4 regions of the Ensifer sp. KUDG1 genome follow, and region 3 is predicted to be linked to each of the others. Evidence: predicted binding sites of a transcription regulator. Region 3 holds the regulator's gene; each other region holds the start of a gene.

Region 1 (7,365 bases), on a different contig from region 3:
TCCTGCGCCAGGCCGTTGGCCGTGTCGGAGAAGGTCGCAGTGCCCTTGTCGGCGGCCACGACGAAGTAGGGATCGTCGCCGTCATGGCGCTGCGTGTCGGCCGGTGGCACGACGTCCTGGCCGACGATGTTGTCGGTTACCGACAGAAGCGTGCGGATGAAGGTCTTGTAGGCTTCGGTACCGGCCTTGAAGACCTCGTCGCGGGTGCCGCCCACCGGAAGCAGCTTCGGATAGAAGCCGCCCTTGGCGCCGACGGGCACGATAACGGCGTTCTTCACCTGCTGCGCCTTGACGAGGCCGAGCACTTCCGTGCGGTAGTCCTGGGCGCGGTCCGACCAGCGAAGGCCGCCGCGGGCGACCTTGCCGAAGCGCAGGTGCACGCCCTCGACCTCGGTGCCGTAGACGAAGATTTCGCGGAACGGATGCGGTTCCGGCAGGCCGTCGAGCTGCTTCGGGTCCAGCTTGAAGGCGAGGACCGCGCGCGGCTTGCCGTCGGCGTCATGCTGGAAGTAGTTGGTCCGGAGCGTTGCTTCGATCGCGTTGACGTAGCGGCGCAGAATCCGATCCTCGTCGAGGCTCGGAACGGCCGAGAGCGCGTCCTCGATCGCCGACAGCAGCGCGTTGCACTTTTTGGCGCGAGGCTTTTCCTCGAGCTTCGGATCCATGCGGGTCACGAACAGCTTGAAGATGTCGGCGGCGATCGCCGGATACTTGTTCAGCGTGTCGGCGATATAGCCCTGCGAGTAGGTGATCCCCGCCTGGCGCAGATAGCGGGCATAGGCGCGCAAGACCGTCACCTCACGGGCATTGAGGCCCGCAAGCAGGACCAGCCGGTTGAAGTTGTCGTCCTCGGTCGTGCCGTTCCAGGCGGCGAGGAACGCTTCTTCGAGCGCCGGTCCGGACTTTTCAAGGTTCAGCGCGTGGCCGTCGCGGTGGATGAGCTCCATGTCGTGCAGCACGACCTTGCGCTTCTCTTCGCCGTGGGCGTTGACGCCGATGTCGTAGGTCTGTTCGCTGATCACTCGGAAGCCGAGGTTTTCAAGCAAGGGTACGCGACGCGACAGCGACACGGGTTCGCTGGCGTGGAAGATCTTGAGCTCGGCGGTATCGGCCCGCGAAACGGTGCGGGGATAGTGATAGAACTCGATCCGGATCGGATCCGGCCCCTTGCAGGCGGCGATATCTGCGAGATCCGCATAGGCTTCAGCCGGCGTGAAGAACGACTGGTAGGCATTGTCGACATCGAGTTCGATGCCGTCCTTGCGGGCAAGCAGGTCAAACCGGTCGATCCAGCGGGTGACGATGCCGCGAACGGCCTCTTCGAGCTTGGCCTGCGGAATGCGCGGCGTCTTGCCGGCGTAGCGGCCGATGATGAAGTGGACGCGGGCGAGACCGCCTTCCGGGAAGGCCGGGTAATAGGCGGAGACGCGACCGTCATAGACCGTCTTCAGATAGTCGCCGATCTTCTCGCGAACATCCGAATCGTACTGTTCGCGCGGCACGAAGACGATGACCGACACGAAGCGGTCGAAATGGTCGATGCGCGGCAGCACGCGGATGCGCGGCCGATCGCCGAGTTCGTTGATCTGTTCGCAGAAGGCGGCCAGCAGGCCGACATCGATCTGGAACAGGTCGTCGCGCGGATAGGATTCCAGCGTGTTGGCCAGCATCTTGCCGGAATGGCTTTGCGGATCGTAGCCGAAGTGATCGACAATCTTTTCGATCTTGTGGCGCAGAAGCGGAATTTCAGCTGCCTGGCGGGTGTAGGCCGAGGAGGTGAACAGGCCGACGATGCGCAACTCGCCAGCGACGTTGCCGTCGGCGTCGAAGCGCTTGACGCCGATATAGTCCATGTAGGCGCGGCGATGCACGACCGACTTGACGTTGGCCTTGGTGACGATCAGGAAATCCGGGCCATCGAGGAAGGCGAGAATTTCAGGCGTGGTCAGCACCGCGTCCTTGCCCTGGCGCAGAACGCGCACATCCGGGTTGGATAGGATGCCAAGGCCCCTGCCCTTGCCGCGTTCGACGGCTGCCTTCTCGCCCTTGCCCGAATAGGTGTATTCGCGCATGCCGAGGAAGGTGAAGTTGTTGTCTCGCAGCCAGCGAAGGAAGGCGAGCGCCTCGTCGCGGTCGCTCTTCTTGCGCGTCGCGTTGTAGGTTTCGAGTTCCGACATGGCCTGATCGAGCAAGGTCGTCATCGCCGGCCAGTCGTGCACGGTCTGGTGGACCTGCTCCAGCACGTCGCGGATGCGGTTGCTGAGCTGCTCCGCCTCGACGGGCGCAAGCTTGGTCAGGTGGATCTGGATATGGCTGACGCGGTGCGACGGATCGCTTTCCTCTTCCGGATCGAAGAGCTTTGCCGGCTTGCCCGGTTCCTTGACCAGGATGGGATGGATCGCGAGGTGAATGTCACGGTGGGTGCTGGTGATTTCCCCCATGACCGAGTCATAGAGGAACGGCATGTTGCGTTCGGTTACGGCGATGACCGATACCTCAGTACCACCCGGCGCGATGCCGGCGACGGCTTCGACCGAAATCTGCGGCTTGCCGCCGTCCCAGCGGGCGAGTTCACGAGCCGCATGGGCTGCGGTCAGCGCCAGCATGTCCGCCGAATAGAGATCGAGGTCATCGTTGCTGGCCCCACCGAAGAGGATCTCCGGCGCCAGCGCCTCGACGCCCAGTTTGATGGCGGCCGCCTTCGCTGCGTCGATGTGTCTGTCCCGCTTCGGATTGTATTTCACGCCCATGAAGTCTCTCCCATTCATGATAGGCCAAACCCTATCAGAACCATGGCTAATGGCGACCGCTTTTTACGCTGATTTCGGCAAAATCGAGCCCAAAATCGGAGAATTTCACGTGAAAACAGCTTAAATCCATTTAAATCGAAGGTAATTTCGCAAAAATTGCTCGAAAATCGAAGAAAAAGCACGAAAACGCCAGAGGCTTCTCCGGAGCCTATCTGCCATCGGCTGTTGACAGGGCGGTGACAGTCGGGTGAACAGAGTTTCGAGATCGTAGGATTGGACTGGTCGATGCCCGAAATGCCTTCCCTGCCCGGCGCCGTCATCGTCATCTCGAGCCATGTCGTGCGCGGCAAGGTGGGCAACAGGGCCGTGGTCTTCGCGCTGGAGACCCTGGGGCATCCGGTCTGGGCCCTGCCGACCGTCATCCTCCCCTGGCATCCGGGCCATGGCCGCTCCACGCGGGTCGCCATTTCCGATCAGGATTTCGGGGCGGTGATCGATGACCTCATTGCAGCACCCTGGGCCGGAGAGGTGCGCGCCGTCCTTTCGGGCTACCTCGGCTCGGCGGGACAGGCGGAAGCTGTGGCGCGGCTGGTGACGGCGCTGAAGGAGCGCAATCCCAAGCTGATCTATGCCTGCGACCCCGTGGTCGGCGATGCCGGTGGTCTCTATGTGCCGGAAACCACGGCGGTTGCCATTCGCGACCGCCTGCTGCCGCTTGCAAATCTTGCGACCCCGAACCGCTACGAGCTTGCCTGGCTCGCTGGCGCGACGCTGGAGACGAACACGGCGATCCTCGACGCGGCGCTCGGCCTTGGTCCGGCCCGCGTGCTGGTGACGTCCGCCGTGCCGATGATGAGTGGCGGGACCGGCAATCTCTTTCTTTCGGGCAACCACGCGCTGCTTGCCGAACATCGTCTGGTCGAAAACCCGCCGAACGGCACGGGCGACCTGTTGGCGGCGGTGTTTCTCGCCCGGATCCTTGAAGGACTTTCAGAGGAACGCGCCTTGCAGATGGCGACGGCGAGCGTATTTGAGATCATCGCGCGGAGCGTCAAGCGCGGCGCAGATGAATTGACCATCGAGCAGGACGCGTCGAGCCTCTCGACGCCTATGGCGATGGTGCAGATGCGCCGGCTGGTTCATCCGAATCAGATGCGGCGCAAGTGAAGAAGCTGTTCACGGACCGCCACCCTATGGCATCGTGGATTGAATTTTAGATCGCGATCATTTTCATGACGGAGGTGCGGGTGGGCGAAAGCCGGCCATGCCGCCTTGAAGCACGAGCGGAGCAATCGATGGACAAGCAGCAGCAGCGTTTTCCGGACTATCTTCTGAACGGCTACCACAATTTCATGAACGGTCGCTTCAGCGAACAGCAGAAACGCTACAAGGCGCTGGCGGAAACCGGGCAAAAGCCGAAGACAATGGTCATTGCCTGTTGCGACTCGCGCGCTGCGCCGGAAACGATCTTCGACAGCGGCCCGGGCGAACTCTTTGTCGTGCGCAACGTCGCCAATCTCATGCCGCCCTACGAGCCCGATGGGCACTACCACTCGACTTCGGCGGCGCTGGAGTTCGCCGTACAGTCGCTGCGCGTGAGCGACATCGTCGTCATGGGCCACGGCCGCTGCGGTGGCATCAAGGCGGCACTCGATCCGGATGCCGAGCCGCTATCGCCAGGCGATTTCATCGGACGCTGGATGCATCTTCTGAAGCCCTCGGCCGAACAGATCCAGAGCAATGACGTGATGACCCAGGCGGAGCGCCAGCGCGCGCTTGAGCGGGTTTCGATCCGCAACTCGCTTGCCAATCTGCGCACGTTCCCCTGCGTCCAGATCCTCGAGGCCAAGGGCAAGCTGCACCTGCATGGCGCGTGGTTCGACATCTCGACCGGCGAACTCTGGGTGATGGACCCGGTCACCGGTGACTTCTCCCGCCCGGGAATGTAATCGCTCAGCAAAAAGGCCCGGCTCTTTCGAACCGGGCCTTTTGTCTGGTTGGAACGGCTAGACGTTCCGCAAGACGCAAATCCTAGAGACCGTCGATCTCGGCGCCGATGATGGCGATCGCCTGCTGGTAGACGGTTGCCGCATTCCAGCCCTGGATCGCGGCGAAGTTCGCCTGACCCTGCTGATAGCCGGCGCCCGGCTGCCAGCCATGGCCGCGCAGGAAGTTGGCGGTGGACGCCAGCGCGTCGGCCTTGGAGCGAACCATGTCGACATGGCCGTTGCCGTCGCCATCGACGCCGTATTTCAGGACGTTGGCGGGCAGGAACTGGGTCTGGCCGATTTCGCCGTGGGCGGCGCCCCGCGCATCCGGGCTCAGGTCGCCGCGCTGCACGAGCTGCAGGGCCGCGTAAAGCTGGTTGGTGAAGTAGTCCGAGCGACGGCAGTCATAGGCGAGCGTCGAAACGGCCGAGAGCGTGTGCTCCTTGCCCATGAAACCGCCGAAACCGGTTTCCATGCCCCAGATGGCGATCAGCGGGCCGGCCGGTACGCCGTAGCGCCGCTCGATGCTGGCAAAGAGGGCAGCGTTCTGCTGCTTCATCTTCTTGCCGCGGGAAATGATCACCTGGCCGCCACGCTTCTGCATGAACTGGTCCAGCGACAGCTTGAAGCTCTTCTGGCCGCGGTCGGCGCGGATCGTCGCCTTGTTGTAGGAGACGCCGGAGAGTGCACGGTCGAGCACCTGCGGGCTGATGCCGCTGCCGGAAGCCTGTTGCTTGAAGTTCTGCACCCAGGCTTCAAAGCCGCTTCCGTCATTGCCGCATTGAGCGGCAGATGCCACCGCCGGAAAAACTGCAGTCGAAATCAGGGCGGCAAGCCCCACTGCTGCGCACTTCGCCCTGTGCATGAAATACCCCGTCATAGCCCGAATCTCGTTGCTCTTAAAAATGCCAGCCTTCGCCGGCCGTGTCACCTCCCGCAAGCGGCAGGTAACTTTATCGTGGTTTCACGTGAATCCGGGAAGGATCGGCCCCTCGTGAAACAGGAAACCCGCCAGGCCCGAAAGAGCCTGGCGGGAGTGAATGGTTCTAGTGCCGTTTTCAGGCAGCCTGCTTACGCGGCTTGATCAGGCCACGGTTGACCAGGAGCTCGGCAATCTGGATGGCGTTGAGAGCAGCGCCCTTGCGCAGGTTGTCGGAGACGACCCACAGGTTGAGGCCGTTCTCGACGGTCGCGTCCTCGCGGATGCGCGAGATGTAGGTCGCATCTTCGCCGGCGCATTCGTAAGGGGTGACGTAGCCGCCGTTCTCGTGCTTGTCGACGACCAGGCAACCCGGCGCTTCGCGCAGGATGTCGCGCGCTTCGTCGGCGGTGATCTCATTTTCGAACTCGATGTTGACCGATTCCGAGTGGCCGATGAAGACGGGCACGCGCACGGCGGTGCAGGTCACCTTGATCTTCGGGTCGAGCATCTTCTTGGTTTCGGCCAGAACCTTCCACTCTTCCTTCGTGTAGCCGTCTTCCATGAACACGTCGATGTGCGGGATGACGTTGAAGGCGATGCGCTTGGTGAACTTCTTCGATTCGATCGGATCGGCAACGAAGACAGCGCGGGTCTGGTTGAAGAGTTCGTCCATGCCGTCCTTGCCGGCGCCGGAAACCGACTGGTAGGTCGAGACGACGACGCGCTTGATCTTGGCGTGGTCGTGCAGCGGCTTCAGCGCGACGACGAGCTGGGCGGTCGAGCAATTCGGGTTGGCGATGATGTTCTTCTTGGTGAACTGCGCGATCGCGTCCGGGTTCACTTCCGGCACGATCAGCGGCACTTCGGCGTCGTAGCGCCAGGCCGAGGAGTTGTCGATGACGACGCAGCCCTGCTGGCCGATCTTCGGCGAGTACTTCAGCGATACGGCACCGCCGGCCGACATCAGGCAGATATCGGTGTCGGAGAAGTCGTAGTTTTCGAGGTTCTTGACCTTGAGGGTCTTGTCGCCAAAGGAAACTTCCGTGCCCTGGGAGCGGGCCGAAGCAAGGGCGACCACTTCATCCGCGGGAAAGCCGCGTTCGGAAAGAATGTTCAGCATCTCCCGGCCGACATTGCCGGTGGCGCCTGCGACTGCAATCTTGAAACCCATGATCTAAGCTCTCTTTTCTGTCTCTCCTCGTCGGGTGAGGGGGAAACCGCGCGACCTGCCGCGAGGGTTCCTGTCCCCGGCCAAACCGGGGAGAGAGCGGAGGGCCAGAGACGTCAGACGGTTTTCGTCGTCGTTTTGGCCGTTGTTTTGCAAGCGAACGAAAAATCGACATCCTGCCCCGCGGCAAGAGCCGGCAGGATCAAAGCAGCGATGGCTGGACCGATCGGTCGCATGGTGGTGATTTCCTCGTTCGTCGCTGCTCTTACGCGGTTTTGGGGAAGAGTCAAGACGTAGCCGCGCGCCAGCACGCTCTCCGGTCCGGCCGCGATTGATCGCCGCATTAGACGAAAGTCATAAGCCGAAAGCATCTCTGCCTGCATCGGTTGTTTTCTGCCATCCTCTTCACCAGGCGCACCACGTCCGGCCATTCTCGGGAGGAATGCCGGACCTGCCAATGGGCGCTCCAACAGGCTGTTTTGGAGTGGAGGATAAACAAAATGGCAAATGTCGCGACAGCGGACGACGCAAAAACGC
Region 2 (7,365 bases), on a different contig from region 3:
CGTGTAGATGTCGAAGACCTGGTCGCGGATGCCGCAATAGGTCACCGTTTTCCCGTCGGGCGACCAGCCGTGCCAATAGGACGGCAGGTTGCGGGTGACGAGCCGCGGCGTGCCGCCTTCGGCCGGCAGCAGGTAGATCGCCGACTTTCCGAACGCGGTCTTGTCGCTGATCGCGATCGTCGCACCATCCGGCGAGAGGCCGTGATCGTTGTTGCAGAGCGTGGCAAAGCCGGTGTCGATCTCCACCGGTTCGGAGCCATCGAGACCAAGCCGATAGAGCCTGCCGTCGCCATTGATGATCAGATGCTCACCGTCCCGCGACCAGTTCGGCGCCTCGACCAGCCTGTCCGTCTGCCAGACAACCCGCGTCTCGCCGGTCAAGATGTCATGGATTTCGACGGAACTGCGCATGCTCTTCTCCTCCGTGCAAAGCCGCTATTTCTTGTCTTCACCGACAGGCAGGGTCGCCAACACCTTGGAACAGACCGATTGCATCAGGATGGAATCGCGCCGATCCCGCCAGGTGGTGACCAGCCCCCAGGCCAGCAAGAGCAGGATGCAGATAAAGGCAACGCCGACGAGAGTAAGGCTTCCTGTCGCAAGGCCATAGATCCCGAAGATAGCAGGCGTCGCGAAATAGCCGACCTGCGCCGAAAGCTGCCGGCCGGGCGAAACGTCGCTCGCCGACCACAGTCGCAGGAGCCGGACTTCCTCCTCCGTAAAGGTGGGACGGCCCTGTCGGCCGTCCGGCTCTTCGGAGCGGGTGTCCACGCCCTAGCCCCGATCGCGGAAACGGTTGGTGATCGGGTAACGGCGGTCGCGGCCAAAATTCTTCTTGGTGATCTTGACGCCCGGCGCCGATTGCCGGCGCTTGTATTCGGCGATGTAGAGCAGATGCTCGACCCGGTGAACGGTCGCCTCGTCGTGGCCGCGGGCGACGATCTCGTCCGTTCCCATTTCCTTTTCCACCAGGCATTCGAGAATGTCGTCGAGCACCGGATAGGGCGGCAGAGAATCCTGGTCCGTCTGGTTGGGGCGAAGCTCGGCAGAAGGCGCCTTGTCGATGATGTTCTGCGGAATGACGATGCCGGAAGGACCGAGCGCGCCCGGCGGAACCGTGGTGTTGCGCCAGCTCGAGATCGCGTAGACCTGCATCTTGTAGAGGTCCTTGATCGGGTTGAAGCCGCCGTTCATGTCGCCATAGAGCGTGGCGTAGCCGACCGACATCTCCGACTTGTTGCCCGTGGTCACCACCATCGAGCCGAACTTGTTGGAGATCGCCATCAGGATGGTGCCGCGGGTGCGGCTCTGCAGGTTCTCCTCGGTGATGCCGGACTCCGTACCTTCGAACGTATCGGAGAGAGCGCTGAGGAACCCTTCGACCGGCTCGGAAATCGGCACGATGTCGTAACGGCAGCCAAGCGCCTCGGCGCATTCCTTGGCGTCTTTCAGCGATTCCTGCGAAGTGTAGCGGTAGGGCAGCATGACCGTGCGCACCCGCTCCTCGCCGAGCGCATCGACGGCGAGTGCCGCGCAGATGGCGGAGTCGATGCCGCCGGAAAGGCCGAGCACCACATTCTTGAAGCCGTTCTTGTTCACATAGTCGCGGAAGCCGAGCATGCAGGCGCGGTAGTCCGCTTCCTCCCGCTCCGGCAGGCGCGACTTCAGGCCATGCTCGCAATGCCAGCCGCTGTCGCCCTTCTTCCATTCGACGATCGAGATCGCCTCCTCGAACTGGCTCATCTGGAAGGCGAGCGACTTGTCGGTGTTGAAGGCGAAGCTGGCGCCGTCGAAGACCAGTTCGTCCTGGCCGCCGAGCTGGTTGGCGTAGATCATCGGCAGGCCCGTCTCGATCACCTGCTTCAGCACCACCTGATGGCGCACGTCGACCTTGCCGCGATAGTAGGGCGAGCCATTGGGCGACAGCAGGATTTCAGCACCGCTTTCGGCCAGCGTCTCGCAGACGCCGAGATCGCCCCAGATGTCTTCGCAGATCGGGATGCCGATGCGCACGCCGCGGAAATTGACCGGCCCCGGCATCTCGCCCGGATCGAACACGCGCTTCTCGTCGAACTCGCCGTAGTTCGGTAGGTCGACCTTGTCGCGGACCGCGATCACCTTGCCGTCGTCGAGCACGGCTATCGAATTGTGCCGGCCGGTCTTTGCCAGCCGCGGAAAGCCGATAATGACGCCCGGACCACCATCGGCCGTCTCGGCAGCGAGCTTTTCGACGGCCTGGAGACACGCCTTCAGAAAGGCCGGCTTCAGAACGAGATCTTCCGGCGGATAGCCGGAAATGAACAGCTCCGTCAAAAGCAGGAGATCGGCGCCCTGGCGCGCCGCGTCGGCGCGCGCCTCACGCGCCTTGGCCAGGTTTCCGGCGATGTCGCCCACGGTCGGATTGAGCTGGGCAATGGCGATGCGAAGGAGCGAAGGGGCGTTTTTATGGGCGGTCATGAGCGGGCCTGTCGGTCTGTCCTGAACGATTGCAGCTGACTTTCGCAATGTTCTTTAGCGCAATCTGCGGGAAAATACCCACAGGCAATCGCAGCGACACGAAAAAAACCGAAAAATTCTGTTTTTCCCGGTCCTTATACTGGGCTGTTCGCGCGGCTTCACGCCACGAAAAGCCACCCTCCATTCCCGTTAAGAAACCATTCATCCCCTGTTCAAAATGACGGGCGTATGACAGTTACACGACGCATTTATGAAATTGGAGAATATGTTGGCCAGTATCGATTCCGCGGTTGCGAGAGGCTCACGTGTCTATGTCGATAGACCGGGCTTCGCCACACGGCACGCCAAGACGCTCGCGGCCACCCGCAGCGCATTCTTCTCCCTCTTCGTCGCAGCCGTTCTGGTGTTCCTCGTCGAACTGATCGTGCGTCAGTCGCTTGCCGATAGCATCGCCTACATGCTCGATCCGACGCGCCCGGCGCTGACGACCGTTGGCGCCTTCTTCCTGATCCTGCTCGCTGTCGACGGCATTTTCGGTCGCGAACACAAGTCGGCCGTGGTGATTGCGCCGCTTGCCATCATCCCCGCCGTTGTCTGCCAGCAGAAACAGGTCTTCCTGTCCGACCCGCTCTATCCGACCGATTTCCTGTTCGGTCGCCAGATCATGGAACTGATGCCGGTTCTGGTGAAGGACCGTCCCTGGACGGCCGTCGGCATCGCTGTCGGCCTGGTCGTCGCCGTCGTTGGCATCGCTCTCCTGCTGCGTTTTGCCTGGCGCACCTTCCCGAAGCTGACGAAGCGCGAGCGCATGGCCCGCCTCGCCTTCGCGCTGCCGCTGCTCGTCGCCTTCTGGAACATCATGGATTACAACCAGTTCTCCTGGATCCGTGATCGCCTCAAGGTCATCCCGATCATGTGGGACCAGACCGAGAACTACAGGCACAACGGCTTTGCCCTCGCCTTTGCCATCAACCTGCCGATGGCCAATGTCAGCGCGCCCGCCGGCTACATGGCCGACGCGATCGACCGTATTCCGGTGAAGCCGCTCCCCGCCGGCACCTCGCACCGCGGCAAGCCCGACGTCATCGTGCTGATGAGCGAATCCTTCTGGGATCCGACCCGCCTGCCGAACGTCAAGCTTTCGCCCGACCCGATGCCGACGATCCGCGCGATGCAGTCGGGCAACGTCTTCTCGCCGGAGTTCGGCGGCATGACTGCCAATGTCGAGTTCGAGGCGCTGACCGGTTTCTCCAACGCGTTCCTGCCCTATGGCAGCATCCCGTACCAGCAGTATATCCGCAATCCGATCCCGTCGCTTGCCACCTTCTTCCGTGGCGAAGGTTATGTCTCGCGCGCCATCCATCCGTTCCAGAGCTGGTTCTGGAACCGGACCGCAGTCTACAAGGCCTTCGGCTTCGACATGTTCAAGTCGGAAGAGAACATGCCGCCGATGCAGAAGCGCGGCATCTTCGCCTCGGACGAGTCGTTGACCAACGAAATCATCCACCAGGCGGATGCGATGGACGATCCGTTCTTCTTTTTCGCCGTCACGCTGCAGGGCCATGGTCCCTATGAGGCGAACCGCTATGCGAAGAACACCATCAAGGTCGAAGGCGACCTGCCGGAAGCCGACCGGCAGGTGCTGGAAACCTACGCTCAAGGCATCAAGGAAGCTGACGAAAGCCTGAAGAAGCTGATGGAGTGGGCGAAGAACCGTGACCGCGAAACGATCATCGTACTCTTCGGCGACCACCTGCCGCCGCTCAACACCGTCTATACCAGCACCGGTTTCATGAAGGGCGTGACCGCGGAACGCAAAGGTTCGAAGGAGCAGATGAAGGCGCAGCATGAAACGCCGCTCGTCGTCTGGTCGAACAAGACCGGTCCGAAGAAGAACGTCGGCACCATCAGCCCGGCCTTCCTCTCCTACCAGATCCTCAAGCAGTCCGGTTACGAGCACCCCTACTACACCGGTTTCCTCGGCAAGGTGTACGACCAGTACCGCGTCGTCGACCGCTACATGCTGATCCGCAAGAACGGCAAGGAAGTTGCCGAATGGTCGCGCCAGCCCAAGGTGCCGGCGCTTCTGCGCGACTACCGCTTCCTGCAGCACGACATGATGTTCGGCGACCGCTTCTCGACCGACCGGTTCTTCAAGTCGCACGCGGACCTGTTCGCAAGCGCTGCCGAAACCCACTGACACAAGAAGCCGGACCGGTCGCACCCGGTCCGGCTTCGCGCCTTCCGCCATGGCGATATTGGCTGACGCCTGAAATCCCCCACGCCTTAAGCTTTTGATGGTTCTCACGCGGGCAAAGCAAAACCGCTGCGGACTTTTGCGCGACATGCCCTAGATTTCATCCGGCCAACACCGGAGATCCCCATGCCGCATTTCAACGACATTTCGAAACAGCTTTTCGGCAAGCCAATCAGCGAGCTTGGCGAGATCGAGGCCCGCATCCTCGCCCACGCCCGCGATCGCCGCACGCTTTCGACGGATTCCCACGCGGCGTTTACGGCCGGGCTCTCTTTCGGCGACAGGCTCGCGGACAATATCGCCCGGGTCGGCGGCTCCTGGAGCTTCATCATCGGCTTCTGCGGCTTTCTCGTCTGCTGGGTTCTGGTCAATTCGGTGCTGCTCATCACCGGAGCGTTCGATCCCTACCCCTACATCTTCCTCAACCTGGTGCTTTCGATGCTCGCCGCGCTGCAGGCGCCGGTCATCATGATGTCGCAGAACCGCCAGGCCGAACGCGACCGTTTCGCCGCGTCGAAGGATTACGAAGTCAATCTCAAATCGGAGGTCGAACTGATCGCGCTGCATCACAAGGTCGACGACGTGCTGCTGCGCGAGATCTCCGAGCTGCGCGCCGACCTGGCGGCGCTCAACCGTCAGCTCGAACATTACCGCGCGCCGCCCGCACAGCAGTGACCGGATATGGGCCCAAGCTGCACTCACTGCCGGCGACATAACCGGCAGCCTTTGCGCGCATCTCAGAGCCCGCACAAGGGGCGCGCGCAGGTGCCGCAGCAGGGCGAAAACTAGCTCATCTTCATAAACCCTAATTCAACTGTGAATACACATTTTGCAACAATCGCGAAATGCATTGGGATTCAACAACTTATCGGAGTATGAAAAAATTAATATTTGAGGATCACGTTAGGGGTGCAGGGACATTCGAAAAATACAGCAACGTGGGTACGCGGAGATGCTGCAATGTCCAATTTCAAGCGCCTGTTAGGTGGCCGAGACGGGGCCGCTGCGATCGAATTTGCAATAATAGCACCGCTCTTCTTCATGTGCGTGCTGACCCTGATCGCATACGGCGTCTACCTGAGTGCCGCCCATTCCATTCAGCAGATCGCCGCCGATGCCGCCCGCACGGCCATTGCCGGCCTCTCCGAAACCGAGCGTGAACGGCTCGCGACCGACTATATCCGTCGCACGACGATGGATCAGGCCTTCATCAAGTCGTCGCGCATGACCGTCACCGTCAAGGACGACGCCAACAACGCAAACCAGTTCACCGTCCGGATCAAATACGACGCCGGCGACCTGCCGATCTTCAACCTGTTCACCTTCGCCATGCCAAGCGAACAGATCGAGCGCTTTGCAACCATCCGCATCGGAGGGGTCTGATATGCTGTGGAATCCCATGCGCTCCCTCGCCCGTGCCCGTAGCGGCAACATCGGCGTCTCGGCCGCCCTGGCCATGCCCCTGGTCATCACGTCCATGGCGCTGGCGATCGACTACGGCTACCTCACCGTCCAGAAGCGTGAAATGCAGTCGACGGTCGATCTCGCCGCGATCGCGGCGGCGGCCAACGTCTCGTCCGCCGAGAAGGCGGTGCTCAACCACTTCGCCAACAATGGCCTGAACTACGGTGTGTCGACGCCAAACGGTTTGTTGACCATCGATGGTAAGACTTTGCCGCCCGGTGACATCAACACCGCCAAGCTTGACGGTGTCGCAACCGTGACGCGCGGGCGCTACGTTCCCGATCCGTCGGTCGATGCCGGCCAGCGCTTCATCAAGGACGCAACGCCCACGGACGCCGTGCAGGTCATGCTCGAAAGGAAGGGCGACATCTTCCTCGCCTCGATCTTCACCAAGGCGCCGGACCTCAGCGTCTACGGCACGGCAGCCAGTTCGAAGATTGCCGCCTTCTCCGTCGGCTCCCGCCTTGCAAGCCTCAATGACGGGCTGCTCAACTCCATCCTCGGGCAGATGCTCGGCACGACGATCTCGCTAAAGGTCATGGATTACCAGGCGCTCATCGACGCGGACATTGATATCCAGCCGTTCCTGAAGATCATTGCGACCAGGCTCAACCTGACGGCAGCCTCCTATGAGGACGTGCTGAAGGCAAACCTGACGACGCCGCAGCTGCTTGCCTCCATGCGGCTCGTCCAGGGCCTGTCCGGAACGGTCACGGCCGCACTCAAGAGCATCGAGCTTTCGACCTCCAGCGACAAGCGCACCTTCACGCTGGCGCAAATCCTCAACCTCGACCCGAAGAAGAGCCTGCAGATCGACGCCGGCTCCGATTGGGCGATGCGGGTAAGCGCGCTGCAGATCGTCTCCGCCGCAGCTGCGATTGCAAACGGCGAAAACCAGATCGCGCTGAATGCAGTGGCTGGCCTGCCGGGGATCGCATCTGCCAAGGTCAAGCTCGCGATCGGCGAGCCGCCGGTCGAAACGCCGAGCCATCGCCTCGGCACGCCCGGTGCGGCGGTGCGCACGGCCCAGACCCGCCTTTCCGTCGAAGTCAACGTCGACGGTCTGGCTGCCCTTGCCGGCATTCGCATCCGCCTGCCGATCTATGTCGAGCTCGCCTATGCGGAAGCCAAGCTCGCCGATATCCGGTGCTATGGCGGCACGCCCGAAAATGCTTCGGTCAGCGTCG
Region 3 (7,365 bases):
TCGACGGCAAGGTCGTCGCCAACCCCTACAAGAAGTGGTCCGAAGTCAACGCCGCCCTGCCGGCCGTCGAAATCGCCGCTTACATCCCGGGTGAAAAGCACGGCACCCGCGAAGTCTTCGAAGAAAAGATCCTCGCTGCAGGCTGCAAGGACGCTGGCGCCGTTGACGTGATCAAGGCTGCCGTTGCCGATGAAAAGCAGCAGCACAGCAAGTGCGTCGCAGTCCGCAAGGACGGGCTGGCTGTCGACATCGACGGCGACTACACCGAAACGCTCGCTCGCATCGCTGCCAACAAGAACGGCATCGGCGTGTTCGGCCTGTCCTTCTACGAAAACAACGCCGACAAGCTGAAGGTCGCGACCGTCAACGGCATCGTACCGTCGACCGAAACGATCGCTTCCGGCGAGTATCCGGTTTCCCGCCCGCTGTACTTCTACGTCAAGAAGGCACATCTCGGCGTTATCCCGGGCCTCAAGGAATATGTTGAGTTCTTCCTCGACGATCAGATGATCGGCCCGGAAAGCCCGCTCGCCGAATACGGCCTGGTTGCCGCTCCGGACGCTGAGCGCGAAGAAATCCGCAAGGCTTTCTCTGCCGGCAACATGCTCTGATAACGACAAGCCCCGGCGCGATGTCTTCGCGCCGGGGCATGCCTTCATTCGATTTGCCGGCACCCATGACGGGCGATGCCGGGGAGACGTGCGGATGAGTACTTCGCTCCTTCTTTTGCTCATTATTGTTATTGGTTTCATTGCTTATTTTGCAGGCCGCGCCCGTTCGCTGGCGCAGTCCGGCGGCAAGCTCTCCAACCTTCATTCTCTGCCGGGCTATCACGGTAGCTACGTCGCCATCTGGGCGATGCTTCCGGCCGTACTCGTTCTCGGCACTTGGCTGTTCGCCGCTCCCGTTTATATCGACGGAAGCACGCGCGCGGCCCTGCCGGATACCGTCCAGAGCCAGGGCCCTGCCGCCGTGCAGCTCGCGCTCGGTCAGGTCAAGTCCGTTGCCGGTGGCCTTCTGCGCCTGAGCGGCGAGGAACTCGCAGCGCTCGAGAGTGGCTCTGCCAATCTGCGCGCGACGCTCGCCTCCAAGGGCGTTGCCCTTGCCGGTGAAGGCGACCCCTACATGGTCACCGTCGCCAAGCACTTCAATGCGATGACCGCGACCAACCGCTGGCTGATGACAGCCGCCGTTCTGCTGATCGCGATCGCCGGCGGCGTCTACGCCATCCGCAACGTCGCGACCCGCTTCCGCGCCCGCAACCAGGTCGAGCGCGTCATTCTCGGCTCGCTGATCGTCGCGTCCTCTATCGCCATCCTGACGACGGTCGGCATCGTCGCATCGATGCTGTCGGAAGCCGGCCGCTTCTTCACCATGGTCTCGCCGTTCGAGTTCTTCTTCGGCACGGTCTGGGATCCGCGCTTTGCAGCTGCCGGAAGCGGCGGCGCTTCGGGCCAGTTCGGCCTGATCCCGCTCCTCGCCGGTACGCTCTATATCGCCTTCGTCGCCATGCTCTTCGCCGTGCCGATCGGCCTCTTTGCGGCGATCTACATGGCGGAATATGCAAGCCCGCGCCTGCGCTCCACCGCAAAGCCGCTGCTCGAAGTGCTCGCCGGCATTCCGACCATCGTCTACGGTTTCTTTGCACTGGTGACCGTTGGCCCGTTCCTGCGCGATATCTCGGCGCAGATGAACGGTCTCATGACCGGCAACTACCAGAACTTCATCCAGGCACAGAGCGTGCTGACGGCCGGCATCGTCATGGGCATCATGCTGATCCCGTTCGTGTCGTCGCTGTCGGACGACATCATCACCCAGGTGCCGCGGGCCCTGCGTGACGGCTCGCTCGGCCTTGGCGCCACTCGCTCGGAAACGGTCAAGAAGGTCATCCTTCCCGCCGCTCTTCCCGGCATCGTCGGCGCGCTGCTGCTGACCGCCTCGCGCGCCGTCGGCGAGACCATGATCGTGGTGCTGGCAGCCGGTGTCGCGGCCCGCATGCAGATCAATCCTTTCGAGCCGATGACGACGGTGACGGTGAAGATCGTCAACCAGCTGACGGGTGACCTTGAGTTCACCTCGCCGCAGACGCTGGTGGCCTTCGCGCTGGGCATCACGCTCTTCGTTATCACGCTCGGCCTCAACATTTACGCGCTCTACATCGTGCGCAAATACCGGGAACAGTACGAATGACCGACATCGCTTCCCCGACCGTCCGGATCTCCGCCCGTCCCGCATCCGCCAAGCGCGATATCGGCATCAAGCGTCGCTATGCTGCCGAACGCCGTTTCCGCTTCTACGGCATGGCCGCGATCAGCACCGGTCTCTTCTTCCTGGCTTTGCTGCTGTGGACCGTCTTTTCCAACGGCTACACCGCATTCCAGCAGACGACGATCACGCTGCCGATCGAGTTCACCGAAAAGGTCATCGACCCCAAAGGCGAACGCGCGACCGACGGCAAGGTGCTGATGACCGCCAACTACCCGCTGCTGGTGCGCGATGCGCTCGTCAAGCAGCTCGGCATCGACGCCACCAAGAGGCCGCAGGTCAAGCAGGCGACCGACATGGTTTCCGCCAGCTCCCGCACGCTGCTGCGCGACATGGTCGTCGCCGACCCGTCGATCATCGGCAAGACGGTTCCCGTCACGCTGCTGGCCGAAGCCAACATCGACTCCGCCTTCAAGGGCCAGATCGATCTCTCGGTCGATGAGGGCAAGCGCAAGGTCAAGGACCAGCAGGTCACCTGGATGAACGAGCTGGCCAGCGCCGGCATCCTGAAGAAGAGCTTCAACACCGGCATCTTCACCTTCGGTGCCTCCAGCCGTCCTGAAGCGGCAGGCGTCGGCGTCGCTGCCCTCGGCTCGCTCTACATGATGTTGATCGTGCTGGTTCTGTCGCTTCCCATCGGCGTCGCCGCCTCGATCTACCTCGAGGAGTTTGCGCCGAAGAACCGGCTGACCGACCTGATCGAGGTCAACATCAACAACCTCGCGGCCGTTCCGTCGATCGTCTACGGTCTCCTGGGCCTTGCCGTCTTCATCAACTTCGCCGGCATGCCGCGTTCGGCAGCCGTCGTCGGCGGCTTCGTGCTGACGCTGATGACGCTTCCGACCATCATCATCGCCACCCGTGCAGCATTGAAGGCGGTCCCGCCGTCGATCCGCTCGGCGGCCCTCGGGCTCGGCGCGTCGAAGATGCAGACCATCTTCCACCACGTGCTGCCGCTCGCCATGCCTGGCATCCTCACCGGCACCATCATCGGTCTTGCCCATGCGCTTGGCGAAACCGCGCCGCTGCTCCTGATCGGCATGGTCGCCTTCGTCGTCGATTTTCCCGGTTCGCCGATGGAGCCGTCGACTGCGCTGCCGGTGCAGATCTACATGTGGGCCAACGAGGCGGAACGCGCCTTCGTCGAGCGCACCTCTGGCGCAATCATCATTCTTCTCATCTTCCTGGTCGTCATGAACCTTGGAGCCATTCTGTTGCGACGTCGCTTTGAGCGCCGCTGGTAGTGAGGTAATTACTATGAACATCATGTCAGAAGCAGCAGTCGAGAAGGCCCTGGATCAGAAAATGAACACCGTGCCCTACAAGATGATCGGCAAGGATGTGTCGGTCTATTACGGCGAGAAGCGCGCGCTTTTCGACGTCAACCTCAACATCCGCGAGAACACGGTCACGGCGCTGATCGGTCCTTCGGGTTGCGGCAAGTCGACCTTCCTGCGCACGCTGAACCGCATGAACGACACGATCGAGAACTGCCGCGTCACCGGCAAGATCACGCTCGACGAAGACGACATCTACGACCCGACGATCGACGTCGTCGAACTGCGCGCCCGCGTCGGCATGGTCTTCCAGAAGCCGAACCCGTTCCCGAAGTCGATCTACGACAACGTCGCCTACGGTCCGCGCATCCACGGACTTGCCCGCACCAAGGCCGACTTTGACGAAGTGGTCGAGACCAGCCTGCAGAAGGCCGGTCTGTGGAACGAAGTAAAGGACCGCCTGCAGGAGCCGGGTACTGGCCTTTCCGGTGGTCAGCAGCAGCGCCTCTGCATCGCCCGTGCCGTCGCCGTCAGCCCGGAAGTCATCCTGATGGACGAGCCCTGCTCTGCGCTCGACCCGATTGCGACCGCCAAGGTCGAGGAACTCATCCACGAACTGCGCACGAACTTCACGATTGTCATCGTGACCCACTCGATGCAGCAGGCCGCCCGCGTTTCGCAGCGCACCGCCATGTTCCACCTCGGCAATCTCGTCGAGGAGAACGACACCGACAAGATGTTCACCAATCCGGATGACCAGCGCACCCAGGATTACATCATGGGCCGCTTCGGCTGAGGCCGCATAAGGCTGCAACAGTAACTGCAAAGCGCCCGTAAGGATCGACGATCATGTCCATGCATATCATGTCCGCCTATGACGAAGAACTGAAGTACCTGACGCGCCGCATCTCGGAGATGGGCGGTCTCGCCGAGCAGATGGTCGCTGAATCCGTTCGCGCGCTGGTCAATTCCGACCTCGCTCTCGCGCAGAAGGTGATCTCGGACGACACCGTTCTCGACGACGCCGAGCGCCAGATCGGCGAGAAGGCGATCGTCACCATCGCCAAGCGCCAGCCGGTCGCCGCCGACCTGCGCGAGATCATGGGTTCGATCCGCATCGCCTCCGATCTGGAGCGCGTCGGCGATCTCGGCAAGAACACCGCCAAGCGCGTGATCGCGGTCGCCGGATCCGGTATTCCGCGCAAGCTCGCCCGCGGCCTGGAGCACCTGGCGGAGCTCGCTCTGGTCCAGCTCAAGGAAGTGCTCGACGTCTACGCCTCGCGCTCGCCGGAGAAGGCCAACAGCATCCGCGAGCGCGACGAGGAGATCGATGCGATCTACACCTCGCTGTTCCGCGAACTGCTGACCTACATGATGGAAGATCCGCGCAACATCACGCCCTGCACGCATCTTCTGTTCTGCGCCAAGAACATCGAGCGCATCGGCGACCACGCGACCAACATCGCCGAGACGATCTATTACATGGCGACGGGTGCCCAGCCGGAAGGCGAGCGCCCGAAGGATGACACCACGTCGACGCTGGGCTCGGTCAACGACTGAGCGCCGAGCGCGCCGTAAGCATGCATGCCCTTTGAAATCTGATCCGGTCGCGGCTTCGGTCGCGGCCCCGAATTCCTGTATCTGAAGCACGCGGTTTTCGCCCCGCCTTTGAAATCGGCGGACGTGCTCCAGATTTAGAGTGTCTGAGCGCCGGCCGGGCCGATGAGCCCAAGGGTCGCCCGCGGTAAGGAGACGTTACCTGATGTTGCCAAAAATCGCCGTAGTCGAAGACGAAGAGGCGCTGAGCGTTCTGCTGCGTTACAATCTGGAAGCCGAGGGCTTCGACGTCGACACGATCCTCAGGGGCGACGAGGCGGAGATCCGGCTTCAGGAGCGGCTGCCCGACCTGCTCATCCTCGACTGGATGCTGCCCGGTGTTTCCGGCATCGAGCTTTGCCGCCGGCTGCGCCAGCGCCCGGAGACGGAGCGCCTGCCGATCATCATGCTGACGGCGCGCGGCGAGGAAAGCGAGCGCGTCCGGGGTTTGGCGACCGGCGCCGACGACTATGTGGTCAAGCCATTCTCCACGCCGGAGCTGATGGCGCGCGTCAAGGCGATGCTGCGCCGGGCAAAGCCCGAGGTCCTGTCGACGCTGCTTCGCTGCGGCGACATCGAGCTCGACCGCGAGACCCATCGCGTTCACCGCCGCAGCCGCGAAGTGCGCCTCGGCCCGACCGAGTTCCGTCTTCTGGAGTTCCTGATGTCCTCGCCGGGCCGCGTCTTCTCGCGCTCGCAGCTTCTGGATGGCGTCTGGGGCCATGACATCTATGTCGACGAACGCACCGTCGACGTGCATGTCGGTCGCCTGCGCAAGGCTCTGAATTTCTCGAACATGCCCGACGTCATCCGCACCGTTCGCGGCGCCGGCTATTCGCTCGAAAGCTGACAGATCCGGAAGTCTCCAACAAAAAAAGGGGCCGATCGGCCCCTTTTTTATTGATGCTGTCCGGCTTCTTAGCGGGCCCTGCGGCGCTCGCCCGACGGCTGGTAGGCCAGCCGCGCATGGAAGGTGCAGTAAGGCGACGATTCCGGGGAATCGTTGCCGCAGAAGTGAAACTCTTCCTTCAGCGGGTCGCCGATCGGCCACTTGCAGGTGCGCTCGGTGAGCTGGGTCAGCTCGAGGCGGCGCGACATCGGCACGACAACGTCGGTCCGGGTGCTGAAATCCTGCTCGGCAACGAGATCGACTTCGATTTCTTCCTTGAGAACGACAGCGCCGGCCGTGCGTGCAACCGGGCGGGCCGAAACGCGCGAAGCGTAGTTCGGCGCACGCGGTGCCGAGGTCGGGCGCTTCGGACGGGCCGCCGTCGTGGTGCTACCGCCGGCCTTGGCGCGACCTGGCAGGCTCAGGCGGTGAACCTTGCCGATGACAGCGTTACGGCTGACGCCGCCGAGCTGTGCCGCGATCTGGCTCGCGCTCAGGCCCTCGGACCAAAGCTTCTTCAGTTTCTCCACCCGCTCGTCAGTCCAGTTCATTTCTGCACTCTCCGTTCTCAGCGTTGGGGATGGCAGAATCCCTCACCGCACCCCGGCTGAACCCCGGGGTTGCAAACGCGATAACTCTTTTGGTGACTAGGTCCGCCGCATGCGTCTAGTAATTGAATGTTAACGTACTGACCGCTGGACTCTGTGGCAAGAGTCCCGGGAATCAGGCCGAATCGATTTCGTAGTTTTCCCCAACTTGCTCGGCCGGCGTTGCATTTTTGCAAGCCCTCCCGGACGATTTTTCTGCTGCCAGGAATCGACCCTTCATGTTGCGCTGCAAGGCTTGGTTTTGTTGACATTGCAGCGCGAAATGGGAATAGTGCCTGCGCCGCCGAAAGGCGGCATTTTTGATTTTTATCGGCCCGCGTGAGGCGCGGGATCGATGTCGATCTGGAGTGAAGGAGAGCCTCGCATGACTGCAACAACGCCGCTTTACGATACCTACATGCGCGCGCCGTTGCGTTTCGAGCGAGGAGAGGGCGCCTGGCTGATCGCTGAAGACGGGACGCGTTATCTCGATTTCGGCGCCGGTGTTGCCGTGAATTCGCTTGGCCACGCGCATCCCCACCTCGTCGAAGCGCTGAAGGCGCAGGCCGACAAGGTTTGGCACCTGTCCAACCTCTATGAGATTGCGGGCCAGGAAAGCCTCGGTCGCCGGCTGACCGCAGTCACCTTTGCCGACAAGGTGTTCTTCACCAATTCCGGCGCAGAGGCGCTGGAATGCGCCATCAAGACGGCACGGCGTTACCACTTCTCCAAGGGTCACCCGGAGAAATTC
Region 4 (7,365 bases), on a different contig from region 3:
GCCGGCACGCTCTCTGGCGGCCAGCAGCAGCGCGTCGCGATCGCCCGCGCACTGATGCAGCAGCCGAAGGTTCTGCTTGCCGATGAGCCGATCGCCTCGCTCGACCCGCTGAACGCCAAAATCGTCATGGATGCGCTGCGCGACATCAACGAGCGCGATGGCATCACCGTCATCACCAACCTGCACACGCTCGACACCGCCCGCAACTATTGCGAACGCATCATCGGCATGGCGCACGGCCGCGTGGTCTTCGACGGCCAGCCCAAGGATCTGACGGCGGCAGCCGTTGCCGAGATCTACGGCGCCGACACGGGCATCGAGGAATCGATGACCTCCACCAGCATCAACATTCCGGCGGCAGTACCGCAGGAAGAAACGGCATCGGCCGGCCTCAAGCCGCTGGCACTCGCCGGCATCTGACGCCCGCCACGATCGAAAGCCCGCGTCAAGGGCACCTCTTTGAAACCCAATAGGATCCGGCCAAGCCGGACACGGGAGAACCTTATGCTGAAGAAAGCTCTTCTGGGCGCCGTCGCGCTCCTCGCCCTCGTCGGCCACGCCCAGGCTGAAGACCTCAAGGAATTCCGCGTCGGCATTATCGGCGGCGAAAACGAAGCCGACCGCCTGCGCAATTTCCAGTGCATCGTCGACAAGCTGCCGGCTGCCATCGGCGTCGAAAAGGTTTCGCTGTTCCCGGCCGCCGACTATGACGGCGTCATCCAGGGCCTGCTTGGCGGCACGCTCGACTACGCCGAACTCGGCGCTTCCGGCTTTGCCAAGATCTATCTCGCCAAGGCCGACGCCGTCGAGCCGATCCTGACGACCGTCCAGACCGACGGCTCGACCGGCTACCACTCGATCATGGTTGCCCGCAAGGATTCCGGCATCACCAAGCTCGAAGACCTGAAGGGCAAGAAGCTCGGTTTCGCTGATCCGGACTCGACTTCCGGCTACCTCATCCCGCTCGTCACGCTGCCGGAATCGATCGGCGCGCCGGTCAAGGAATTCTTCGGTGAAACCGGCTTCGGCGGTGGTCACGAGAACCTCGTTCTCGAAGTCGTCAAGGGCACCTTCGATGCCGGCACGACCTTCGGTTCGGGCGTCGGCGAATTCAAGGACGGCTACACCTCGGGCAACCTCAAGAAGATGGTCGACAAGGGCATCCTCGACATGAACGACCTGGTCGAGCTCTGGAAGTCGCCGCTGATCCCGAACGGCCCGATCGTCGTGCGCTCCACCATGAACGACGACATGAAGGCCAAGTTCAAGCAGTTCATGCTCGACCTGCCGAAGACCGACGCCGCTTGCTTCTCGGCCATCCAGGGCGGCGACTTCACCGGCTTCACCGAAGTCAACGCCGACTTCTACAAGCCGATCATCGACGCCCGCAAGGCGACGATCGGCGGCTGATAGACCCGCACCACTCGGGAACGCTGGCCGCCCAAACGGCCAGCGTTTCACTGTTTGAAGGGGTGCTTTCGCATCCTCCGTCGCATTGTTTTCACGCATTTCCGGGGCGGAAAGCCGCTTCGCAAATTTCCTGGAAATGCTCTAGAGGCCGGCGAAAGCCGGAACGGTCATGGCAACTTCCCTGCTCCCGCGACATCTGAGCGACAACGGCGCCGTCATCGAGCGTCACTGGCAGGAACTCAGTTCCCGCCGCCGGCTCTACTCCTGGCTCGGCTTCGGCGTTCTCCTCCTGGCGCTGTCGGGTTCGCTCTGGTTCGCCAACGATTCCAATGCCGGCAAGTTCTTCGACCGTTTGCCGCATTTCTTCGATTTCGTCGGCGATCTCGCCCCGCGCGACGGGCTGGAAATTTTCCGCGCCATGTTCGACCTGCCCTCGCCCTACGACGACGGCAGCTTCAAGTACAACTATCCCGAGGGCCGGCTGTACCTGACCGAGAGCTTCTACATCCCCGAATACGTGCACAAGATGCTGGAGACCGTGAACATCGCGATCTTCTCGACGGTAATCGGCACGGCCTTCGGCTTCGTGCTCTGCTTCCTTGCCGCGCGCAACCTGATGCCCAATCCGTGGATCCGCGGCATCGTTCGCCGCATCATGGAAATCCTGCGCGCCTTTCCCGAGGTCGTGATCGCCGGCTTTTTCCTCGCCATCCTGTCGCTCGGCCCCATTCCGGCGATTGCCGCCGTCTCGATCCACACGATCGGCGCGCTCGGCAAGCTCTTCTATGAAGTGGTCGAAAACGCCGATATGAAGCCGGACGAGGGCCTGCGGGCTGCCGGCGGCAACTGGATCGAGCGCGTCTGGTTCGGCATGGTGCCGCAGGTTCTGCCCAACTTCGCCAGTTACTTCCTGCTGCGCCTTGAGATCAACGTGCGCGCCTCGACGATCATCGGCGCCGTCGGTGGCGGCGGCATTGGCGAGCTTCTCCGCCTTTCGATCGGCCAGGGACACCAGGCCAAGACCCTTGCAATCGTCCTCCTGCTGTTTGCGACCATTTTTGCCGTCGACCAGTTCTCCGCCTGGCTTCGCCGCCGCCTCGTTGGCGAGCAGGCCTTCCAGCTTGCCCAGTAGGTGCGCACCATGACCACGACCACACGATTGAACCCGATGGAAATGGACGCGATCGCGAGCCGCCATCCCGAACTCCTGAAATCCTCGACCTCCAGGCGCGTGCGCACCGCAGCCATCGCCGGTGGCGTCGTCGTCTACCTCATCTTCAGCTGGTGGTTCTTCTCGATCGGCCACGTGCTCGGCAATGCCAACTGGGGCATCGCCGGCACCTACCTCGCCGACTGGGTTTCCTATGAGGTACGCCCGGAAATCCACGTCGCCCCCGACCGGACGATGCGCCTCAACTATCAGCGCAATTCGCCGCTCGGGCCCAATCCCAATCCGGATTGGGTGGAACTCGACAGGCAGACGGTAACACGCCAGGTCGAAATACCGGCCGCCACCACGCAGGCGGTCAAGCCGAAGGCTAGCTCGTCCTTCAGCTTCATGGCCCCCGGTTCCGCGCTCGGCGGCACCACCGCCACGGAACCGCAGAACCGTGTCGAAACACGGACAGAAGAAGTCCTGACGCGCGTCGTCGTCACCTACAACCGCTCGACCAGGATCGAGATCACCGATGGCCTGGTGAAGGCGACCCATGGCGGCGACACGCTTGTCATGGCCGTCGACGGCGCCGACACGGTGCGGCCGCAGGGCGTATTGCCCGCCTGGGCAACACAGAAGCGGCCGGGCGAAAAGATCGTGCTTGCCTTCGGCGCCACCGGCTGGGCGGAAGTGGAAGGCGACGAGGTCTCCGTCCGCAACCGCTTCTTCGGCTGGGCGAACTTCCTGTTCGACACCAACTCGCCCTTCTTCGGCAAAAGCTATGGCGAGGTCGCCTCGCTCATCGCCTCCGGCGAGCGCATCGATCCGGCCCGTTCCAACCTGTCGCTTGCCTGGAACAACATCCTCTATAATGCCGAGTGGCAGCATCTCGACGTCTGGACGAAGCTGCTACAGACCGTCGTCATGGCCTTCGTCGGCACGCTCTTTGCGTCGCTGATCGCCTTCCCGCTCTGCTTCCTGGCCGCCCGCAACATCACCCCGAGCTTCCTGACCAACCAGGTGGTCAAGCGCTTCTTCGACTTCCTGCGGTCGGTGGACATGTTCATCTGGGCACTGTTTTTCACCCGCGCCTTCGGCCCCGGACCGCTTGCCGGTATCTCGGCGATCTTCTTCACCGACACCGGCACACTCGGAAAGCTCTACTCCGAAGCGCTGGAAAACATCGACGACAAGCAGCGCGAGGGCGTGAAGTCGGTCGGGGCGACGCCGCTTGCGGTGCAACGCTTCGGCGTGCTTCCGCAGGTGTTGCCGGTCTTTGCCAGCCAGGCGCTCTATTTCTGGGAATCGAACACCCGTTCGGCAACGATCATCGGCGCCGTGGGCGCCGGCGGCATCGGCCTGAAACTCTGGGAAGCGATGCGTACCAATTCCGATTGGGAAAATGTCGCCTATATGGTGCTTCTGATCTTGCTGGTTGTCTTTATTTTCGACAGCATCTCGAACGCGTGCCGTTCGCGCCTGATGGGCAGCAAGGCACATTGACGACAGCCAAGCATTTGCGTGTCCGCCATCATGATGTTGTCATGGAAATCGGCTAGCTGCGCATCGCATCCCGCAAACAATCGACCCGCCGCCCTGGCGGGCCGGTCGCTACAAGAAAGTGAAAACCGTGCGTTATGCCATCTATTTCGCGCCGCCGGCGGACAGCCGGCTGTCGCAGGTCGCGTCCCGTTGGCTTGGGCGCGATGCCTTTACCGGCGAAGACCTCACGCTTCCGACGATCGCCGGGATTGACGAAGAGACGCAACGCGCACTGACGGCCGACCCGCGGCGCTACGGTTTTCACGGCACGCTGAAGGCGCCTTTCGAACTTGCCGAAGGCCGGGACGAAGACGAGCTTCTCAGTATTTTCGAGTGCTTTGCCGCCGACCTCGACCCGTTCGAAATCCCTGAGATCGTGCTGCACCAGTTGGGCCCGTTCTTCGCTCTCGTGCCATCCGCGCCTTGCCTCGACCTGCAGGATTTGGCCGAAGACGCCGTTCACCGCTTCGACCCGTTCCGTGCGCCGCTGTCGGACGCCGACTTTGCCCGCCGCAAGCCAAACAGCCTGCCGGAGCGCCAGAGGCGCTACCTCAGAGAATGGGGCTATCCCTATGTTTTCGAAGAGTTCCAGTTCCACCTGACCTTGACCGGCCCGGTACCCACGGAAACCAGCGGCGTGATGCGTACCGCGCTCGAAACCACCTTTGCCGAGCATATCGGCAAACCACTTCACGTTACGTCAGTCGCGCTTTTCGTCGAACCGGAGCGCGGCGCACCCTTTACTGTCCGCTCCCTGCTGCCGCTCGGCAGCGACACCCAACGAAAGATCGCATGAGATGAGCAAAGAACAGGTTTTGACCAACGCCCGCATCGTCCTTGAGGACAGCATCCTCGATGGTTCGGTGCTGATCCGCGACGGCAAGATAGCCGATATCTCCGCGGGAACGGTTGCCAGCGGAGAGGACTTCGAAGGCGACTATCTGATCCCCGGCCTCATCGAGTTGCACACCGACCACCTCGAAGCCCACTACTCCCCGCGCCCCGGCGTGCGCTGGCTGAAGATCGCGGCGATCCAGGCCCATGACGCCCAGGTAGTCACCTCCGGCATCACCACGGTCTTCGACTGCCTGCGTCTCGGCTCCGACGAGGACGGCGGCTTCCAGAAGGGCGAAATGCGCAGCATGGCCGACGCCTTGGCCCAGGCCAAGGAAGAGGGTCGCCTTCGCGCCGATCACCTGATCCACCTGCGCTGCGAGGTGTCGACCTCCGACGTGCTTGATCACTACGAGGATTTCCAGAACGACCCGCAGGTCAAGCTCGTCTCGCTGATGGATCATGCCCCGGGTCAGCGGCAGTTCCAGACGATGGACCAGTACACGCTCTACTACAAAGCCAAGCGCGGCTTCTCGGACGAGGAATTCGCGCGCTTCGTCGAGCGGCAGCAGGCATTGTCGGCAAAGTATGCCGGTCCGCACCGCACCGCGCTCGCCGAGGCGTGTGCGGCCCGCGGCATCACCATTGCCAGCCATGACGACGCGACCGTCGACCACGTCGAAGAATCGATCGGCTTCGGTATCAAGCTTGCGGAGTTCCCGACGAGCTTCGAGGCCGCCGAGGCGTCGCACCGCGCGGGGCTGAGCGTGTTGATGGGTGCGCCGAACATCGTGCGCGGCAAGTCGCACTCCGGCAACATCGCCGCCCGCGATCTCGCCGAGCGCGGCGTGCTCGACGTGCTGTCGTCGGACTATGTGCCCTTCAGCCTGATCCACGCCCCCTTCGTGCTCTCCGACGAACTCGACGCCGTCGACCTGCCGAAGGCAATCGCCATGGTGACGTCGACGCCGGCGCGCACCGTCGGTCTCGATGACCGCGGCCGCATCGCCGTTGGCCTTCGCGCCGATATCGCCCGCGTGCACCGCAAGGAAGGCATCCCGGTCGTGCGCTCCGTCTGGCGCGAAGGACGGCGTGTCGCATGAGCGCGACCGAAAAGGGCGGCGCGCTCGTCGTCGTCGTCGGCCCGAGCGGCGCCGGCAAGGACAGCGTCATGGGCTTTGCCGCTCGGCACTTTGCCGATTGTCACGACGTGCATTTCGTCCGCCGGGTCATCACCCGTCCGTCGGATGCCGGTAGTGAAGTGCATGAAAGCGTGTCGGAAGACGAGTTCGTCGAGATGCAGAAGGATGGCGCCTTCGCCGTCTTCTGGGATGCGCATGGGCTGAAATACGGCATCCCCGCCGTCGTGCTCAGGAATGTCAGGGACGGCATGACGGCGATCGTCAATGGCAGCCGCGGTGCCCTGCCGGCGTTCCGCGAAGCCTTCGGCGAGATCGCCGTCGTCGTTGTTACAGCCGAGACGCCGGTGCTTGCAAAGCGACTTGCCGAGCGCGGTCGCGAGAGTGAAGAGGAAGTTTTGCGACGCCTCAGCCGCCAAGCGCCTGACGTGACCTCGGGCCCCGATGTCAGCGTGATCGACAACAGCGGGCGCCTCGACATTGCCGGAAACCGCTTCGTCGAGGTGGTCGAACGGCTGCGCGCAAAGGCGGATAACGCGGTTTAGCGTGATCCGCTTTCGCGGCCCGGCAGGCTTGCGAGTCGCGGGCACGCATCGCGATCTCCATTCCAAGGACAGGCGAAGGCTCCGAACCTCAGGGTTCGGAGCCTTTTCTTTTTACCTGCCGTGATGACGAACCCGCGAGAAGAAATTCCAGCGAAATCAGAGATCTACGGCCATTTTCTCAAAGCTCCCGCTCCGCTTCACTCGGCCGATCGCCCTTTCCTTTTCCGCAGGCTCCATAAATTTCCCCTTGTGGAGCAAGTTAATATGTATATACATTATATCCAGTGGAGGCGACCTGATGAACGAATTCTCGACCCGCAAGCCAGCATCCGGCATTTGGCGCAATGTGCGTCTCGTGACGCTTGGCGAATCCGTTGACGGTCTTGGCCTCGTCGAGAATGCGGCCGTGGCGGTCGTCGATGGGCGGATCGCCTATGCCGGGCCGGAGAGCGGGCTGCCCGCCGACCTCGCACGCAGCCTCGAAACGACGGACTGCCAGGGCCGCGTAATGACGCCCGCCCTTATCGACTGCCACACCCATCTCGTTCATGGCGGCAACCGCGCCCGCGAATTCCAGATGCGCCTCGAAGGCGCCACCTATGAAGAAATTGCCCGCGCCGGCGGCGGCATCGTTTCCTCGGTCAAGGCGACCAATGCGCTGACCGTCGATCAGCTTGTCGAAAGCGCCCTGCCGCGCCTCGATACGCTTCTTGCCGAGGGCGCCTCGACCGTCGAAATC

Evidence for each region. Region 3 encodes PhoB, which activates phosphate uptake and scavenging genes when phosphate is short. Its sites were predicted from a motif close to TGTCATNNANCTGTCAT; they were not measured.
Region 1: M2267_RS27515 (NAD-glutamate dehydrogenase) is a predicted target of PhoB. The motif match lies at 2,976-2,992, and genes of this name have one in related genera.
Region 2: M2267_RS09220 (LTA synthase family protein) is a predicted target of PhoB. The motif match lies at 2,675-2,691, and genes of this name have one in related genera.
Region 4: M2267_RS20705 (DUF1045 domain-containing protein) is a predicted target of PhoB. The motif match lies at 4,096-4,112, and genes of this name have one in related genera.

Annotation. Positions count from the first base shown of each region.
Region 1 covers NZ_JBNDIG010000014.1:3,032-10,396, reverse strand. The annotation lists gene M2267_RS27515 (NAD-glutamate dehydrogenase) at 1-2,750, opposite strand, end outside; gene pdxY (pyridoxal kinase PdxY) at 3,036-3,917, shown strand; gene M2267_RS27505 (carbonic anhydrase) at 4,046-4,699, shown strand; gene M2267_RS27500 (lytic murein transglycosylase) at 4,782-5,603, opposite strand; gene M2267_RS27495 (aspartate-semialdehyde dehydrogenase) at 5,797-6,831, opposite strand; gene M2267_RS27490 (hypothetical protein) at 6,945-7,211, opposite strand; gene M2267_RS27485 (MFS transporter) at 7,329-7,365, shown strand, end outside.
Region 2 covers NZ_JBNDIG010000002.1:744,245-751,609, reverse strand. The annotation lists gene M2267_RS09235 (TolB family protein) at 1-411, opposite strand, end outside; gene M2267_RS09230 (hypothetical protein) at 436-771, opposite strand; gene M2267_RS09225 (NAD+ synthase) at 775-2,457, opposite strand; gene M2267_RS09220 (LTA synthase family protein) at 2,726-4,657, shown strand; gene M2267_RS09215 (DUF1003 domain-containing protein) at 4,841-5,389, shown strand; gene M2267_RS09210 (TadE/TadG family type IV pilus assembly protein) at 5,675-6,097, shown strand; gene M2267_RS09205 (TadG family pilus assembly protein) at 6,099-7,365, shown strand, end outside.
Region 3 covers NZ_JBNDIG010000001.1:460,499-467,863, forward strand. The annotation lists gene M2267_RS02335 (substrate-binding domain-containing protein) at 1-611, shown strand, start outside; gene pstC (phosphate ABC transporter permease subunit PstC) at 706-2,190, shown strand; gene pstA (phosphate ABC transporter permease PstA) at 2,187-3,509, shown strand; gene pstB (phosphate ABC transporter ATP-binding protein PstB) at 3,523-4,338, shown strand; gene phoU (phosphate signaling complex protein PhoU) at 4,389-5,102, shown strand; gene phoB (phosphate regulon transcriptional regulator PhoB) at 5,305-5,988, shown strand; gene M2267_RS02365 (GcrA family cell cycle regulator) at 6,057-6,578, opposite strand; gene M2267_RS02370 (aspartate aminotransferase family protein) at 7,000-7,365, shown strand, end outside.
Region 4 covers NZ_JBNDIG010000008.1:240,649-248,013, reverse strand. The annotation lists gene phnC (phosphonate ABC transporter ATP-binding protein) at 1-420, shown strand, start outside; gene phnD (phosphonate ABC transporter substrate-binding protein) at 505-1,410, shown strand; gene phnE (phosphonate ABC transporter, permease protein PhnE) at 1,580-2,542, shown strand; gene phnE (phosphonate ABC transporter, permease protein PhnE) at 2,552-4,069, shown strand; gene M2267_RS20705 (DUF1045 domain-containing protein) at 4,197-4,904, shown strand; gene M2267_RS20700 (alpha-D-ribose 1-methylphosphonate 5-triphosphate diphosphatase) at 4,906-6,045, shown strand; gene phnN (phosphonate metabolism protein/1,5-bisphosphokinase (PRPP-forming) PhnN) at 6,042-6,626, shown strand; gene hutI (imidazolonepropionase) at 6,925-7,365, shown strand, end outside.